DNA from 3 places in the Planococcus sp. FY231025 genome. Region 3 is predicted to be linked to each of the others. Evidence: riboswitches for the same ligand, from Rfam matches in the RefSeq annotation. Region 3 holds a riboswitch; each other region holds the start of a gene.

Region 1 (5,893 bases), on a different contig from region 3:
AAGAATCTTGCCACTGGTAAAATTCAAACTCATGCCAATCACTTGTCCTTCGTACCACACTTCCACCAGGACAAGGTTCTCTTTGAACAGCTCCAAGCACTTGGAAAAATACGCATCGTCGAAATAGTAGTACCGGGTTGCTTCATTGCGCTGCATCGTGGAATAGTAAAGGGTCTTGAACAGCGCCAGGCTCTCAGGTTTTTGGACGATTCGGTAGTCCACGCCGGCCTTCAGCGCATGCCGGATATCTCTTCGGCACGAGCTGGAGTATTCCTGCTGGATCGGATCTTCAAAGGCTGCCAAATTCGTTATGATCGTATGCCGGTAAAAAACCACTTCATAACCCCCCGTAAAATCCGTCGCATTTTCAACGAGCGGATGAAAACGGACAAATTCGCTGACCACTTTATTCTCCTTGCAATACGACTGAAAGGCCTGCTCGAACTCTGCCACCAACTCATTCTTGCGCTCTGCTTCCGCATAGAGAATCAAAGGTCCGCCGTACCCGTATGGCGTCACCAGGTCATAATAGGGGCCGCCCTGCAGCGGATATGGAATTTCCCGTTTGATGAACAGATGCCTGATCCGTCCAGCAGGGTGTGAAAAATCGAAAACCACCGTTTCCCCGCCTTCCATCGCTTCATACAATTTCCCGTAATTCTCTTCGAAATATAAGTCCTTCATGGCCCCGTCTCCTCTGAAAAGTGTCTTGATAACATACCGATTTCTTCTGCCGGCTTTCTTGTTTCTACCAATCTGCGACCACACCAAAAGCTTCTCTTGTCCTATTTAATTTTCCGAGCCGAAATAAATAGGAAAACTTTCCCTTTAATTTTCAATCTATAGAAACAAGGTTAAAAGGAAGTTAATTTTTTTCTACCTAAAATAAATAAAGTGAGCACCAGCAGGAGAGCCTGACTCTATGCCAGCAAATTTTCGAACATTGGATTACATGCGCCAACAAAGAAAAAGCCCTCTAGCCGGTTTCCCGGCTAAGGGCTGCATGTTCTATCAATTGAATTTTTCGTCTTACAAACCCTCAATCAATCCTTAGGACTTTTCCCTTTGTCCTGTGACTCTTGCTTCTCGGGTTTACCTGCTTTTGGCTCTGCTTTCTTTTCGGGTTGAGCGGCTTTCGGTTCTGCTTGCTTCACCGGCGGAGCTGCCTTCGGTTCTGCTTTCTTCTCAGGCGGAGCGGCTTTCGGTTCTGCTTTCTTCACTGGCGCTGCCGCTTTCGGTTCTGCTTTCTTCACCGGAGGAGCCGCTTTCGGTTCCGCTTTCTTCACCGGTGGAGCGGCTTTCGGTTCCGCCTTCTTTACTGGTGGAGCCGCTTTTGGTTCTGCCTTTTTCACTGGCGGAGCTGCTTTCGGCTCTGCTTTCTTCGTTGTCTCATTTTTTACAATGGGTTGTGCTGGTTTTTCAGCGGATACATTTTTCTTTGTAGCTGTGCCCATTACCGAGAAGCTTTCACCTTCTTCTGTTTTTACTACCTCCGGCTCGGCCGAATCGGCAGCTTCTTCCTCAGGGCCTTCTGTGATGACATCTCCTGTTTCTGTTTCTGTTTCAGTTGTTTCTTCCTCTGTCGCTTCTTCTTCCTCTGGAGCTTCTTCTCCGTCAGATTCTTCAAGCTTCGCCAATTTCTTATCAATTTTACGTTCCAAGCGTTCCTGGGCCTTCACCACATTTTTCGCCAGTGCTTCTTTGGCCTGCGGATTCTCCACTTTCTCGAGTGCAGCTTGCAATGCCAGAAGGTTGGAACTGAATTTTGCTTCCAATGCCGCACGGTTTTCGTCGACCGGTGCCTCCTCGGATTCCTCAGCAGCTTCGCCTTCTTCTGCCTCTGGATCTGCCGGCTCATCACCAGCCTCATCTTCTGCGCTTTCTTCATCAGCAGCTGATTCTTCTGGTGCTGCCTCTTCATACGCCTTTAACGCTTCCTCTTGCTGGGCAATCGCCCGTTCCAGCGTTTCAACTGCGAGCTCTACTTCGCCTTGGGCAAACAAAGCCTCGGCTTCTTGAATCCGCTCTTCCACAAATGAAGCAAAGAGTTCAGCTTCCTTCACGTCATCGAACGTCAACGCAAGCTGCACATTCTCTTGCAGCTTTTTAATAAAATAGAACCAGTCCCCCGGCAGCTGGGCAGGTTCGTCCGTTTCAACTTCGTCAGGCGTTTCAATCCCTTCAGTCTCTACTGCTTCCTGCTCTTCTGCCTCGTGCCCGTCTGCGAAAACGAGGGTCGAGCCCAAACCGAACGCAGTTACCGTCGACACCAACCCCACCGCGAAATAACGCTGCATCTTCTTTTTACCCTTAACCAAAATAAAACCTCCCAAATCAAATTTGTATTTGAATCAGAAGAATTAAGAAATCAACCGGGAAAGTTTTCATTCATCATTCTTCAGCAGTCCAGCCGCCGTAGCACAAGGCTTTAGGCCTGAGACTTTGCGTCACTTTCTTTCGAAAGCTTTGCCTTTATTGAAATGAAGAATGGCGTTTACGTTGCCCTTGCTTTCGGCATCTAGAAAAACCTTTCTTTCACTAATTCTATTTTACTCCGAGAAGGTAAAAGTAGAATAGGTTTTAAGACCTTTTTTATTTCCTTTTATTTCATTTTAAAATTTTGTTTAATAATGAGAATTGTTTGCGTGCCAGGCACGCAAACAATTCTCCCTTTTTTCTAGTTTAGAGTTCTTCTTTGTTACCCATGAAGGAAGCAGCTCGCTTATAGTTTAAGATTCCCATCATCAGTAAGGGCGCCTTCTAACCTCAGGAATTCTTTAACCGCCCGCATATAGGAATCCGTGGCGCTTGGATGTTCATATTCACCAATCAAACCGGATTCGAATAAACTAGTTTTAAGCTGCATCAGTTTTTCTTGATCATCTATAGAAAGAGGTTGATCCGTATACTGCAGCTTTTCAATGATCGGCAAGTAGTTCCGTTCAAGGATGAGATGGGCGCCCCAAAAATACTGGAAGTCGGTTTCCTCAACCGAAACGTCCATCTCGGGATGCGACATATCAGAAGCGGCTGCGAAGGCATCTGATAGCGCCTCCAGTTTAAGCTTAATATATGTAGGGTCAGCTGAAATCTGTGCCGGACTCACCCCCATCATAAATCCGGCATTACGGGTAGTTTGTTCAAGGTTAGCAGCCAATTTCCCTTCATATATATCCTCCGCCTTCTGCCACTTATAGAGAAACCACCCGTTAGCCATTAATGAAATGACTAAAAACCAGGTTAGCAGTTTATTCTTCATCTACACTCACCTCTTTTATTCCATATTATAGCAAATAAGAAAGAGCGTCCCAACGGACGCTCTTCACTCTACTTATTTTACCAGCTCAACAACTACTCCTTCACTTCCATCTTCTTTGGCCTCTTTCGAAAAACTCATCGCTTGGTAACGCTTCTGGAGTTCTCCGTCCGGCTCCTCGAAGATGATCGCTAAAGGACGTAATGCGATGTGCTGATCGATTTCAGCAAGTTCATTCAGTATTCCAGACTCATTGGTTTCGAAGTACTCCTTCACTGCGCTTAACTCCTCCGCACTAACCAAATCTTCAATCGCTTGTGTATTTAAATCCATCCTATCCCTCTTTCCACAATCGAATTGTCTGCATAGCTACGATGCATCCTCTTCTTTTCTTATTCCCTAACCGACTGGAAACATGCTCATAAAATGCCTTTTAAATCGAGCCTTAAACGGGAAGAGACACTGTCATGTCCCCCCCTTCCATCAGCAGCGCTATTTTCCGATGGAAACCGCTCCCCTCCTCGCACTCATCCGAAAACGATGAATCTCTCAGGTTCCTGACACAAAATAAGCCTTGAACCCTCCTACTCGGGAGTTCAAGGCTTTCATACTTTTTATTCAGCTGGGATCGCGTTAATATTCATAACCCTCTCTCGCTGCTTTTCTCGCTTTTTTCCGTCTCTTCTTTTTCTGGTCTTTCTTATAATACTCTTCCGATGTGAAAAACTCGGTCGTCAGCGCCTTCACTTTCCCGCTCAGCAGCAGGATGGCGATGACGTTCGGAATGAGGATCGCCGCGAGCATGATGTCGAGGAAGCCCCAAATCACTTCGGCTGCACCGACAGCTCCGAAGATGACAGCAAGGATATAAACCACCTGCATGCCGTGAGAAGCTTTTGTGCCGAACAGGAACTCTGCCTGCTTGGCACCGTAGAACACAACGACCAGGATCGTTGAGAGGACAAAGAATATCAAGGCGATGGTGACAAGAATTGCACCGAATTCACCGAAATAGGATTCAAATGCCAGGCTCGTCAACGCAGACGAATTGTCCATTGCCCCTTCGCCCGTCCAAACACCAGATGACAAAATCACAAAAGCGGTCGCAGTACAGACAATCAGCGTATCGACGACCACGCCGATGACGGCCCAGAACCCTTGTCTCACGGGATGGTCTGTCATGGCCGCTGCGTGGGCAATCGGTGCTGTCCCAAGCCCTGCCTCATTGGAATAAAGTCCGCGGGCAAAGCCCCAGCGGATCACTTCGACAATCGCTGCACCGGCAAATCCGCCCATGACAGGCGCCGGAGAAAAGGCGTTGCTGAAAATCAGCTTGAAGAATTCCGGCACTGCGCTGACGTTCATCACGAGAATTACGACTGCGCCACCGACATAGAACAACGCCATGAACGGAACGAAAATCTCCGTCACCTTGCCGATCCGCTGGATGCCGCCGAAGACGACAACTGAAATCAGCACAGCGGTTGCAATGCCCGTCCAAAGGGCAGGAATCGCGAATGTCGTTTCCACCGTGCGGGCGATGGAATTCCCCTGCACCATGATGCTCGGAATCAATTCGATCATCAACGCGAATGAAAACCAGACGCCAAGCCATTTCAAGTTCAAGCCCTTTGTCATGTAATACATCGGCCCGCCGACAAACTCCCCTTTGGCATTTTTCTCGCGGTATTCAACAGCGAGTACGCTTTCAGCGAATTTGAGCGCCATGCCGATCAGCGCAATGACCCACATCCAGAACACCGCGCCGGGCCCGCCGAACATGATCGCCGCCGGCACACCGACAATATTCGCTGCGCCAATCGTGGAAGAAAGAGCAGACGTCAGCGCCTGAAACGGCGTAACCGTCCCCTCCCCTTTCGGTTTCTTGAACACACTGCCGAACGTCTGTCCGACGATATAGCCAAAATAACGGAATTGAAAAAATCCAAGTTTAAATGTCATGTAAAGACCTGATAACAGCAACATCGTGATGAGCGGGATGCCCCATAACCATGCCGAGAAATCAGCGACTCCTTGTAAAAAACGATTCAACTTCTTTCCCCCTATAATATTTCAGTATATGAAATGTTTCCCTTGGGAAAGATACTTTAAACTTGAATTAAGAAATTCCTTAAAAAATATGAAGAAAACTTGAAGCAGGTGTAAGGGAGCATTGGAACAGAACATAAAGAAAGGTATTTCCTGAACCCCTCTAAGGAGCCGGAAATGCCTTTTGTTCAAATCATATGCTATATCACTATCACTTGAAGATGACTTACTTTCAAATCAGCAAGTTGAACAACGTTGGGTCATTATTGATTTCCTTATACGGAAATCCGTTTTCATTCATCCGTTTTAAAAGGGGCGCATAGTCTTCCCGGCACTTCAGTTCGATCCCCACGATAACAGGGCCGGCTTCGCGGTTGGTCCGTTTGGTGTATTCGAAATGCGTGATATCGTCCTGCTCCCCCAACACCTGGTCCATAAATTTGCGCAACGCGCCGGCACGCTGGGGAAAGGTGACGATGAAGTAATGCTTCAGTCCTTCATAGATCAGCGATTTCTCTTTGATTTCCTGCATCCGCTCGATATCATTGTTGCCGCCGCTGATGACACAGACTACGTTTTTCCTTTTGA
Region 2 (5,893 bases), on a different contig from region 3:
AATGGCGAATTTGATCAAGTACCAGCATTCTTACAGCGCCGCGGCACGTTTCGTCTCGACGACCGACCAGATGCTGGATACGATCATCAACCGCATGGCCCGTTAATAGAACCGAGTGGAGGGGTACCAAATGAGAGTCACACAACAGATGCTGCACCAGAATTCCGTTCGGCACATGAACCAGAACCTAAGCCGGTTCGAAAAAACGAATAGCCAAGTGTCTTCCGGCAAATTGCTCGAGCGCCCGTCCGACAACCCGAACGGCGTCAGCAAAGCGATGAACCTGAAAAGCACGATTGCGGAAAATGAACAATTCACCCGCAACACCGACGAAGCCAAACTTTGGCTCGACGAAACCGACCAGACAATCAGCCGCATGACCGATGTTATGCAGCGCGTACGCGAGCTGGCGGTCCAAGGCAGCAATGATACGCTTTCGGACCATTCCCGTGAAGTGATTTCAACGGAGATTTTGGAACTGAAATCGACAATCGAACAATTGTCTAGTACACAGCTGAATGGGCAGGACTTGCTCGGAGCAGCGAAAAGTTTCACAATCGGCAATGGATTGACGGTCAAGGCGAACGCATCCTCTGCAGAAATTCTTGGCGGCACCGTGAAGATGCTGGAAGATTTGGCCGGAGCGGTCAAAGCGAACACGCCAGTCGATTTGGATGCCATTGACAGCAGCGTGGACCGGATGCTCACCGTCCAATCGGAAATCGGCGCACGCACGAACCGTGTGGATGCGACCGACAATCGTCTTAAAGGCAGCACATTCGAACTGACGAAAATGCTCTCCAAAATAGAAGATGTCGACTACGCTGAAGCGATCATCAAGCTGAAAAGCGAAGAAAGCATCTACCAGGCGAGCTTGTCAGCCACCTCAAAAATCATCCAGCCGAGCTTGATGGATTTTCTGAGATAAGAATGCACCCGCATTTGTGGGTGTTTTTTTGTGTCTTTTTCGCTTTTCGCGGGTAGCGCGAAAAGCATCATTCTTTGGTTTTGGGTTTTGAGGAGAAAGAGTTCCGATGAAAGGGGAGCGGGTTCCAACCAAGTCTGGCTGAGTTCCAACCAAGTAGGTGTGAGTTCCAACCAAGGCGGCCTGAATTCCAACCTTGTTGCCCAGTTTCTACTTGGAACGGGCGAGTTCCAACTAAAACCATTCGAGTTCCAACTAAAACCATTCGAGTTCCAACTAAAACAGGTCGAATTGCCACTAACTCAGTCCGAGTTTCCACTTGGCCCGGAGGCATGGAAAGAATAGAACTCTTCAAATGATTTCCTGCATACCACATATCTATTTCGCTTTTCGCGGCTCGCGAAAAGCATCATTCTTTGGTTTTATGGTTTCGAATAGAATGAATTCCAACGAAAGAGGCGTGAGTTCCAACCAACACGGCGTGAGTTCCAACCAACCCCTTTCGAATTCCAACCACGCCGATCAGTTGCCACTTGTGTCATACGAGTTGCCACAAAACCTCTGCGAGTTGCCACTAAACCCAAGTGAATTCCCACTAAACCCGCACGAATTCCCACATAGCCCACCCAACATTCCTTATAGCAAGTACACCCCTCCCTAACCAAACCCTCCTATCCCACAATTTTCCTTCTATTATATATACGAAAAAAAGCACCCGCAGGAGCGGATGCTTCTAAACCATTAACCACGGATCGTATTCACTAATCCCATCATGTCATCCGCAAACGAAATTGCGCGGCCTTGCGACTGGATCAAGCGCTGCGTCGAGATCAGCTCGGTCATTTCTTCTGTCAAATCGACATTCGACATTTCAAGTGCGCCTTGGCCGATGCGGATCGAACCATCATTCTGCTGGGAAAGATCGACGAGGCTCAAAGTGCCATTGGCGATCTGTTCCCCTTCCGTACCCGGAAGCTGATAGCGGTTGCCGCCAGCTTTCTCCAAAAGATTCGGACGGCTGATGTCGGCGATGCTCAATTGGATCGTATCCGCAGCTTTGCCGGGAGTCTTATAAGAAACTTCAATAGTACCGTTCTGGTTCATTTTGACCGAATTATAATCCGAATCGAACGAAATTGGGTTGTTGTTGCGGTCGAGCACGGCGTCGCCATTCGATGTCACGAGATTGATGCGGTTCGAATTGAGTACCGGCTGCGTCTGGAAAGAGCCGTCCCGTGTATAGAAGACGTTCCCTTCAGAGGCGACCCGGAAAAATCCGTTGCTGCCTTGGATGTTGAAATCAAGGTCGCGGCCGGTCTGCCGGATGGTGCCTTGTTCGCTTCGAAGGCTCGTTTCGGCGACTTTGACGCCCGAACCAATCCGTAGTCCATTTGGCGTACTCCGTCCAATTTCATGTGCCGGACCGGCTTGTTTTGTGATCGACTGGACGAGCGTATCGGAGAAGTTTGCTTCGTGCCTTTTATAGCCATTTGTATTTACATTGGAAATGTTATTGGCGATGACGTCGACTTTTTTCTGAAGTTCGCGCATCGAATTTCCAGCTGTGTTCATTTGAATGTTCATCGTTTGGAAACCTCCTCGTTAAACGCGGCCAATTTCGTTGACCGCTTTTTCCATGCTCCGGTCATATGCCTGTAGGACTTTCTGGTTTGATTCGAATCCGCGGTAGGTGCTCATCATGTCAGTCATCGTCTGGGTCAGATCGACATTGGACGATTCCACGAACCCTTGTTTGACAAATGACCGCGAATTATTTAGGAAAGGAACACCTTCGGCAAGCTGCGGAACTTCCAATCCGTTGCCAGCCCAGCGCAATAAACCATGGCCTTCTTTAACCAATTGCTGAGGATTTTCTGTATAGCCAATCCATAGGTCATTGGTAGCGGTTCCGTTTGCCGAAGTTATTGTGCCATCTTCTTCGACAATGAAATCTTTAGAATCAACTCTTATAGGAGATAAGTCCGAACCGAGGACATTATACCCTTCACTCGTTTTCAACAACCCGTCCGGGCCGACAGAAAACTGGCCGTTTTTGGTGTAGCGGACCTCATTATTGGGAAGCGCGACGGCAAAGACTAAAGACCCCCGCTCATTTGTGGCGGGATTGACCGGCAGCAGATCGTCCATTAACGCAAAATCTGTTGCGTTTCCAGTCGATTTTAAAGCGCCTTGCGCGAAAGACGGAATGCCTTCCTGTGCATAGACGCCTGTCGACATGCTGCCGAGATGATGCCCGGAAGCCATTGTTTTCGCGGATCCCATCGCTTTGATCAGCTGATCGGGAAAAGAGCGGATGACCGTTTGGTCTTGTTTGAAGCCTGGCGTATTGGCATTCGCCAAATTATTGGTCAGCATTTGCTGTTTCCGGTTATGCGCCATCATGCCGGAAGTGGCCGTGTATAAACCACGAAACATATTAGTTCATTCCTCTCAAAATGGGATATGCTCATTTACGGGTAAGCATAACATCTTTTTGCGACGAACAACAGAAAAAAATGTAAAATATATACTAAAAAATTTATAAAAGAAAAATATACAAATTAATAAAATCATGTTACTATAATTTTCGAACTTGAAAATCAAATTGGTACGAAATACCGAGTTTGAAAAACAGAATAGTGATTATCATACGATAACGGCAAACTTTTCCGAAAGGGGAGGGCGCAAAGCCACGGGCCTAAATTACGTTGTAATATGGCAGCCGGGTTACCGAAAAATGGTAGATTGAATGTAAATCCGCCCTTTTTTGAGTGGGTTTTTTTATTGGCCAAAATTCAGCAAAGGAGCTATAAAATGAATCTCTTTCCCCAATCGTTCCAATCATTGGAACAAGCGATGTCAACTGCCACATTAAAACAGCGTGTCCACACTGCAAATATTGCGAATGTGGATACCCCCAACTATAAGAGCAAGCAAGTGAGCTTCAAGTCGGCATTCGACACGGCAATAAGCACCCAGGCCATGGCAAGCAAGAAAACCGATCCGCGGCATCTTGCTTTTAGTACCGAGAACGGGCAAGGCTCTTCTTCCATCATCAAAGCAAACCACTCAACCAAAATAACGCCGAACGGAAACAACGTCGACATGGACGCCGAAATGGCGGAATTGGCGAAAAACCAATTATGGTACAACGCCTTAACAGAACGGGTCAATGGAAAATTCAATTCCCTGCGCACCGTCATTGAAGGGAGATAATCATCAATGAATTTATTCAACGGCTTGAATATCAGCGCATCCGGCTTGACGGCAAACCGCCTGCGGATGGACGTTGTGTCATCGAATATCGCGAACGCTAACACGACACGCGGGCACATGGTCAACGGCGAATGGGTTCCATACCGCCGGAAAACGGTGGAACTGTCGCAAAACGGCGTTTCGCCGTTTCAGCAGCATTTGTCTTCAGCAATCAGCCGGGGAGCCGGTCCGGTTTCGGGCGTTTCGGTCTCCCGCATCCGAGAAGACCAGGCACCGTTTGTCCAGACATACGACCCGAACCATGCGGATGCTGATGAAAACGGCTATGTCTACTCGCCGAACGTCGATCCGGTCAAGGAAATGGTCGATCTGATGTCGGCCACCCGGTCTTATGAAGCGAACGTCACAGCACTCAACGCATCGAAGAGCATGTTTATGAAAGCATTGGAAATCGGCAAATAAATAAAGTATATATTCCGCTTCGCCGCTTTGGGCATGGCTCCCGCAATGAGCCGAGAAGAACACTCGTCTCATTACATCGCCTAGCCCTTGGACGCGGCGGCGCTAGAAACTTCTTTGAGGAATGAAAGCATACCTCATTTTGCAATGCTATCTGAGGTATGGAGCAAAACAGCGGAGAAAACCGTACTGCTCCTCCAGCGCTGCGCGCTTCGTCGCAAAGACTTGCCCTCGCAGGCTTCGGGTAAGTCTTGCCTGCGGGAAAGCGAGACAGCCGAGACCCCGCAAGTCGCGTAAGCGGCTGAGGAGGCTTGGCGCTCGCCCGCGGCAAAGAGATGGCACTAAGGAAGTTTGAGCCATCTCTTTGCGACGAGCGCATAGCGCGCAGGAGCACACGGGTTTACGTAGCGGTTTTGCGGAATATCGATATTGAAAAGTCATTAAATCAATAAATGCAGTATATCTAGGAGGTCATTATGGAAATCACCAGCCAAGTACAAGCACCCTTTTTACAAAACTCGCAAATCGCCAAACCCGCGGTTGAAAATAAAGTCGAAGGTTTCGGCGAAATCTTGAAGAATACGCTCCAAGATGTGAAGGCGGCCCAGAACGAATCGGATAAACTGACCGGCCAGCTCGTCACCGGCGAAGTACAGGATGTCCACGAAGTGATGATCGCTTCGCAAAAAGCGAGCCTGTCGCTTCAGATGACCGTCCAAGTCCGCAACAAAGTGGTCGAGGCTTACCAGGAAGTCATGAGAATGCAATTATGATTCCAGCACATGAGAAGAAGGATGGAGCATAAATGAAAGAAAAGATAACTGTATACCGTACAAAGGTGAAAGAGTCGTGGGAGAAGTTTCCGAAGGCGACGAAATGGATCATCGCCGGCTCATTGATCGGGACGATCTTATTGCTGTCGATTTTTACGTTCTTGAATTCGCAAACCGACTATGCGGTGCTTTATTCCGACCTGTCAGCTTCCGAAGCGGGGGAAATCAAGGCGGCGATTGAGGAGCAGGGGATACCGGTCGAAGTATCGGCGGATTCCAAGGTCATCAGCGTACCCAAAGAAAACGTCTCGAATTTAAAAGTCAGCTTGGCGGCTGACGGCATTCCGCAAAGCGGCAATGTAAATTACAGTATTTTCAGCGAAAACATGGGGCTTGGCATGACGGATCGCCATTTTGATGTGGTGGAGCGCGATGCGATGCAGAACGAATTGTCGAATCTCGTCAAACAGATCGACGGCGTCGAAGATGCGAATGTCATGATTACGCTGCCGAAAGAGAA
Region 3 (5,893 bases):
TATTCTGGTTCCGCAGGAAGTCTTCTGTGGACTCCCGCCGGTCGAGCTTGTCCTCCCGCTTCACTTTCCGGAAGGCCAAAAGGAAAAGGCCCAGATAGCTCAAACTGGAGAACAGCATATAAGCGATGATCGCATAAGCCAAAAACTCAAAAAAACTTTGCATTACGTTTCACTTCCTAAAAGGGACGATTTCCACTGCGCTGCCATATCCCGGGCGTAGCGGTCGGGGTGATTGGCGGAAAGATGGGAAAGCAGGATATCCCCATCCGCAAACTGCACGAGCGCTTCGGCCGCTGAATAGCGGACCCACCAAACGGGGTCGCCGAGCAGCCCGCTGAGCACTTCTTTAGAGCGGGACAGCTGCAGCTTCCCGGCGATCCGGGAAGCGAACATCCGCTCCTGCCACGACGCTGATTCGAAGAACGGCAGCAATAAATCCGGGTCGCTCAGGTATTGCAGGTGATGGATGGCCTTCAGCGCCTGGATGCGCACCTCGCCGTCCTCCGCCTTGAGCTCGTCCTCGATGCGGGGGAGGAACGCGATCAAGCCCGCCATGCCGATATAGGAGATGGCGGCGTGCTTCATGGCGCTGTTTTCGGTTTCATTCCGCAGGGCGGCATCGAGCGCTTCGGTCCGGGTGTGTTCTGCGAGCCGTTTGAAGACGTCGATGTAGAGGCGCACCGGCGCTTCGGGATGCGCTGCGAGCGCCGAAAGGGCGTCCGGCTCATTCAGGGACGCGAGCGTCCGGATCAGCTGCTGCGCCTCCTGGTCCAGCCGGGTGCTCTTGCCGAGCTTCTCTTTCAGCAGGGGCGCAAGGGACTCCATATGGAAATCCTCGATAAAATACAGTGTGTTCATCCGAATCGCCCAGTTGCTTTGCGTGAGCTGCTTCGCGTAGCGGGATGCCAGGAATTCCTCCGACAGCTTGGCGACGAGCGGAGACGTGACGCCGCCTTTTGTCACGGAGACATAGCCGTTCAAGAGCCGTTCAAGGACGGTGATGTGATGCGGCGCGGTGCGGATCTCCCGGAGGAACCTGTCGTCGGCAGGGTCCATCATGTAGGAACTGAACGCATCGGTCAATGCATCGTATTGCTGGGTGATTTCCTGCTCTTTCGCCGCCATCTTTTTCTTGCGCCAGGCTAAGGCGAGCAGGAGGGCGAGCTGGCCAAGGAGCAGGGAGACACTGAGGATCCAAAAGAATGCCATCGTCAATTGAACATCCTCATGGTCAGCCGCTGGACGCGGGCGACAACTTCCTGCGCGTAGAATGGTTTGACGATATAATCATCTGCACCGCTTTTCAACGCCAGCACGATGTCGGATTCGTTGTTGCGGGAAGTGAGCATCGAGACGACGATGTTTTCATGGGGATACCGGCTGCGCACGTGATTCAGCACTTCGAGACCGTCCATTTTCGGCATCACGCCATCCAGCAGGATCATGTAGTTCTCCTCCGGCTTGTACCACGGCGACTCCACGAAACTGGCGCCGTCGACGTGCTCCTCGATGCGCAGTTCGAACTCCTCCGGCTTCCAGGCCGAGAACTGCTTGGCCACGAGCCGGCGGACGAGGGCGTCGTCGTCGACGATGATGATATTGAGGCGGCGCCTGAACTCGCCGTCCACCGGTTCGTAGACGGCCGTCTGGCTGCGCCCGTTTTTCTTCGCCAGGTACAGAGCCTGCTCTGCCGTGCTCACGAGCGAATCCTGATTGGGCCGGTATTCACTGATGCCCGCTGAAAATGTGACGTGAAACGGCTCAGGCGGGGCGGCGGAAAAATCGGTTTCCGCAAAGGCGGAACGGATCCGTTCGACGAGCGCAGCGGCAGCCTGCGCTTTGGTATCCGGAAGGATCAAAGCGAATTCCTCGCCGCCGTACCGGAAGAAACTGTCCGACTCCCGTTTCATGTCCAACAGGAGCCGGCTGAAGGCGCGCAGTACGCTATCCCCGGCAGGGTGGCCGTACTGGTCGTTCACTTTCTTGAAATGGTCCAGATCCAGCAGGACGAGCGTGAAGGCGGACCGGGTCCGCTTCGACAGCGTCATCGTCTGCAGCAGCACTTCATTGAAGTACTTCCGGTTCCCGGCGCCTGTCAGTTCATCGTAAAACGTCCCTTGCGCGATCGCTTCCTGGTTCCGCAGGCGGTTCTTGACGTACGGGACGAAAACGGGCATGTTCAGGGGCTTCGCAAGAAAATCGGTGGCGCCGAGCTCCATCGCGCGGATCTGGTTGTCGATCCGGTCATCCGCACTGATGACGGCAATGGGCAGGAAACGGCTTTTGGCCGCTTCGTGGATCCGTGCGACCAGGTCGAATCCGTCGGCATCCGGCAAGTGCCGGTCCAATAGGACCATCTGGGGCTGGAGGGTGTAGAAAAATTCCATCCCTTTTTTGCCGTCGAGGGCGATGACGACCGGAATGCCCTGGCCTTCCAGGCTTTCCTTGACGGAAGCGGCGAACTCGACGTCCGGATCGATGACGAGGACAAATGATTTTTTGGCAGGGGCGGTCTCGGTAGAATTCGCGGGTGCTGCAGGAGCGGACTCTTCCGAAGCGAAAAAGGCCGTGAGCGCTGCCATGAAGCGTTCCAAGGACTGGAGGGGCAGCAGCGCCGTGCTGTCTTCTTGGTAGTAGGCCATCTGCGCAGCGCAATACTCGGACAGTTCCGTAAGCCCGATTGTGCCCGCGGTGCCTTTCATTGTATGTAAAAAACGGTAGACTTCCCGTTCCTGGACGTGCTGCTGCGCTTCCCATTGGGCGAAGTCCTGCTTCATCCGGCTGGCAAGCATTGCTTTGTAATTGACTGGGGACATCTGGGTTCACCTTCTTTAATGAGAATTTCTGGATGATTGCTATTATACTATATAGGTTCCTAACAAGGGATATTTGTAAACCATAATTTGTAAAGACATGCATATATAGAAAGTTTTTTATTGCGCCCGATTGGCGGGCACGGATTCCCACAGAAAAAGACCCGCTGATGGCCTGCATCAGCGGGTCTTGGGGGTTAAGGCTGCAGCGTCATCCAGCTGCCGACATGGTGGACGGCGATTCCTCTGTAAGCCGGGTTGCCTGCATAATGGGCAGCGACGGCCGCCAGTTCCTGATTCATGAACGCTTCGCCTTCTTCGGCAAATGTGATGATGCTGCCTTCATCGGTCACACCGGTTTCAACGCCGACGATGACGCTTTTGCCAAGGCGCTCGGCCATGGCCATTTCGTTTTTGACGATGTCGATGATCATCGGCGCGGAATCTCGGTACGCCATGATCGCGACGCCTGCCGTATTGGCGATGACCCACTCTGCGAGAAGGCCGCTGCCGTAAGTGTTTTTATAAGGGATCTCGTCAAACCAGAACGGCATATCGGCTTCCAGGGGAAGCGCGAATTTTGCCGTGCCGGTCTGGGCTTTTTTGAGGAGCGCCTGGAACGATTTCACGGTGGCGGCGCGGTTGGTATTCCAGCCGCTGTACAGATAAGGCTCGACGTCCAAATGGACACCCGCAAACCGGGCGTTTTCCGCTGACTTGCCTTGGTAATCCGCCACCCAGGCGAGGAACCGGTCCAGGTTGATATCGCCTTTCGGCGCAACCCACGAAGGGGCCCCGTCCAGCGCATACACGCCGATGCCCGCCGCTTTCGCTTTCCCGATGAAACTGCCGTAGGCTGACAGGGGGATGTCCCGGTCGATTTGGACATAGACTTTATTCAGTCCTTTGCTTTCAATGAATGCCAATGTGCCTGCTTCGTCATTCACGAACATCCAGGGGTTCCACAGCCAAGTCGCCCGGACGGATTGGGGCGCTTCGCTTGCCTGCACTTGCCCCGGATTGCCGAGGGCCATCAATGAACATATTGCCATGACCATCACCACCGCTTTTTTCAGCATTTTTTCTGTTCCTCCATTCTGTCAGCCGGGGCCCGCAGAATGGGTGCCTGGCAGCCTGACGACCGTGCACTGGTGATCAGTGGGCAGGCTCATGGCTTTGCGTCCTTACCTTTCGGATAAGTTTGCCTTTTTCAGATGATTTTCCTTATTGTACTGCTTTTTAAAGACTTTAGTCCAATTCCTATGGAACTATTAATGGCTATATGTCCGAAGCGGTTTTACAGGATTACCGCGGCTCTGTGCCTAAAGGGAAATACGGGCCGGCCAGGAGTTGGCGAAAGCCCTGCGAAACAGGTATCATAAAAGCAGCTGCTGCAGTTGCAAAGCAGTCCATTCACCTTCATGAAATCAACATTTTAAAAGTTTTACAATATATTTTGCGGAGGGGGACCATCAATTGCCATATCAATTAAGAAAGAACTTCAAACTCTTCACCTTGAATTCAAATCCGGAACTGGCGAAGGAAATCGCCGACCTGCTCGGCTGCGAGCTGGGCAAAAGCTCCATCAATCGCTTCAGCGACGGGGAAGTCCAGATCAACCTGGAAGAAAGCGTGCGCGGGACGGAGGTCTACCTGGTCCAGTCGACAAGCCAGCCGGGAAATGAGCATGTTATGGAGCTCCTGATCATGATCGATGCGCTGAAGCGGGCATCCGCGGAAACCATCAACGTGGTCATCCCGTATTACGGCTATGCGCGCCAGGACCGGAAAGCGAGTTCGCGCGAGCCGATCACGGCGAAGCTAGTGGCGAATATGCTGGAAACCGCAGGGGCGACCCGCATCATCACGATGGATCTCCACGCGCCGCAGATCCAGGGCTTTTTTGACATGCCGGTGGATCAGCTGCTCGGCGAGACGGTGTTGGCGAAGCATTTTCTTGAGAAGGGACTGGAAGACGCGATTGTCGTGGCACCGGACAACGGCGGACTTGGGAGAGCGCGCAAGCTTGCAAGTGACCTCGACGTGCCGATCGGCTTTATCGACAAGCGCCGGATGAACCCGGGCGAGCCGGAAACGGTGAACATCGTCGGGGACATCCAGGGCAAGAACGTCATCATCATCGTCGACATCATCGATACGGCCGCCACGATTGCGCTCGCCGCCGATGTTCTGGCGGAGCGGGGCGCGAAAGCCGTCTATGCGTGCTGCACGCATGGCGTGTTGTCCGGCGGGGCGATCCAGCGGATCCAGGAGTCGGCCGTCACGGAAGTGGTGGTCACGAACACCGTCCGCATCGCGCCGGAGAAGCGCATTCCGAAACTGACCATCCTGTCAGTCGCGCCGCTGCTGGCGGAAGCGATTGAGCATGTGCACAACGAGAAGCCGGTCACGCCGTTGTTCGAGTGATGGCAGAGGCTCTTAGGCGATAGAATAAATTCAATAAAGCGAGAGTCCGCAATCCTGCGGGCTCTTTTTCTATTGGCTGCTGCTGGAAGGGGCCCCGGGCAGCAAGAACAAAAAGGATGCCTTTGTCCTTCCCATATGAGTGCATCCATATAGGAGCTAATCCATTCAGCAAATTAAGCTGTATGAATAAATATAATAAATTTAACAGAATAATCAGATAAATATGGTATACTGGAAAGAAAATGGGTGTTGGTACATAGAAGCGGTTTTTCAGTCAAACAGCAAGCGGTATTGGGCATTTATTGAACTAAAGACAGTATGCATCGGAGGTGGAGAGTGGACGGAGAACAGGGCAAGGCCAATCGAAGGAAAGGAGAATTACCGTGGGGAAACTGCCTGGCAATATCCTTTTGGCCGTGGGGCTGGTTTTAGGACTGGGCGCATGCGGGCCGGAACAGGAAGCATCCACTAATGGAGATGCCGAAGAAGGAGCGGTTGAGGAAAGCGCGGAATTGGAATTGGTCGAGCTGCCGAAGGCGCCTGCAGCCGGAGCCGGTGAAACCTTGGGCTACGGGTTTACGGCAGACGAAAGCAGCGGGGCGATGACCAGTTTTTTGGAGCTCGCGATCAACGACGTCCACAGCATGTGGGCG

The links. Region 3 has a riboswitch for cyclic di-GMP ahead of ACTL32_RS05345 (amidase). Riboswitches for the same ligand answer to the same signal wherever they lie in the genome.
Region 1: another riboswitch for cyclic di-GMP. It lies ahead of ACTL32_RS01150 (DUF5667 domain-containing protein); the one in region 3 lies ahead of ACTL32_RS05345 (amidase).
Region 2: another riboswitch for cyclic di-GMP. It lies ahead of flgB (flagellar basal body rod protein FlgB); the one in region 3 lies ahead of ACTL32_RS05345 (amidase).

The regions. Positions count from the first base shown of each region.
Region 1 covers NZ_JBQJJG010000001.1:261,371-267,263, reverse strand. Annotated here, with positions in the region: gene ACTL32_RS01155 (GNAT family N-acetyltransferase) at 1-684, opposite strand, end outside; gene ACTL32_RS01150 (DUF5667 domain-containing protein) at 1,044-2,318, opposite strand; cyclic di-GMP riboswitch class I at 2,398-2,481, opposite strand; gene ACTL32_RS01145 (hypothetical protein) at 2,723-3,259, opposite strand; gene ACTL32_RS01140 (hypothetical protein) at 3,332-3,589, opposite strand; gene ACTL32_RS01135 (alanine/glycine:cation symporter family protein) at 3,890-5,308, opposite strand; gene ilvA (threonine ammonia-lyase IlvA) at 5,538-5,893, opposite strand, start outside.
Region 2 covers NZ_JBQJJG010000001.1:343,726-349,618, forward strand. Annotated here, with positions in the region: gene flgK (flagellar hook-associated protein FlgK) at 1-106, shown strand, start outside; gene flgL (flagellar hook-associated protein FlgL) at 131-928, shown strand; gene ACTL32_RS01510 (flagellar hook-basal body protein) at 1,667-2,509, opposite strand; gene ACTL32_RS01515 (flagellar hook-basal body protein) at 2,528-3,361, opposite strand; cyclic di-GMP riboswitch class I at 3,574-3,660, shown strand; gene flgB (flagellar basal body rod protein FlgB) at 3,740-4,141, shown strand; gene flgC (flagellar basal body rod protein FlgC) at 4,148-4,603, shown strand; gene fliE (flagellar hook-basal body complex protein FliE) at 5,077-5,373, shown strand; gene fliF (flagellar basal-body MS-ring/collar protein FliF) at 5,406-5,893, shown strand, end outside.
Region 3 covers NZ_JBQJJG010000004.1:420,923-426,815, forward strand. Annotated here, with positions in the region: gene ACTL32_RS05330 (glycosyltransferase family 2 protein) at 1-163, opposite strand, end outside; gene ACTL32_RS05335 (HEAT repeat domain-containing protein) at 163-1,209, opposite strand; gene ACTL32_RS05340 (diguanylate cyclase) at 1,212-2,816, opposite strand; gene ACTL32_RS05345 (amidase) at 3,011-3,892, opposite strand; cyclic di-GMP riboswitch class I at 3,939-4,029, opposite strand; gene ACTL32_RS05350 (ribose-phosphate diphosphokinase) at 4,290-5,240, shown strand; gene ACTL32_RS05355 (neutral zinc metallopeptidase) at 5,624-5,893, shown strand, end outside.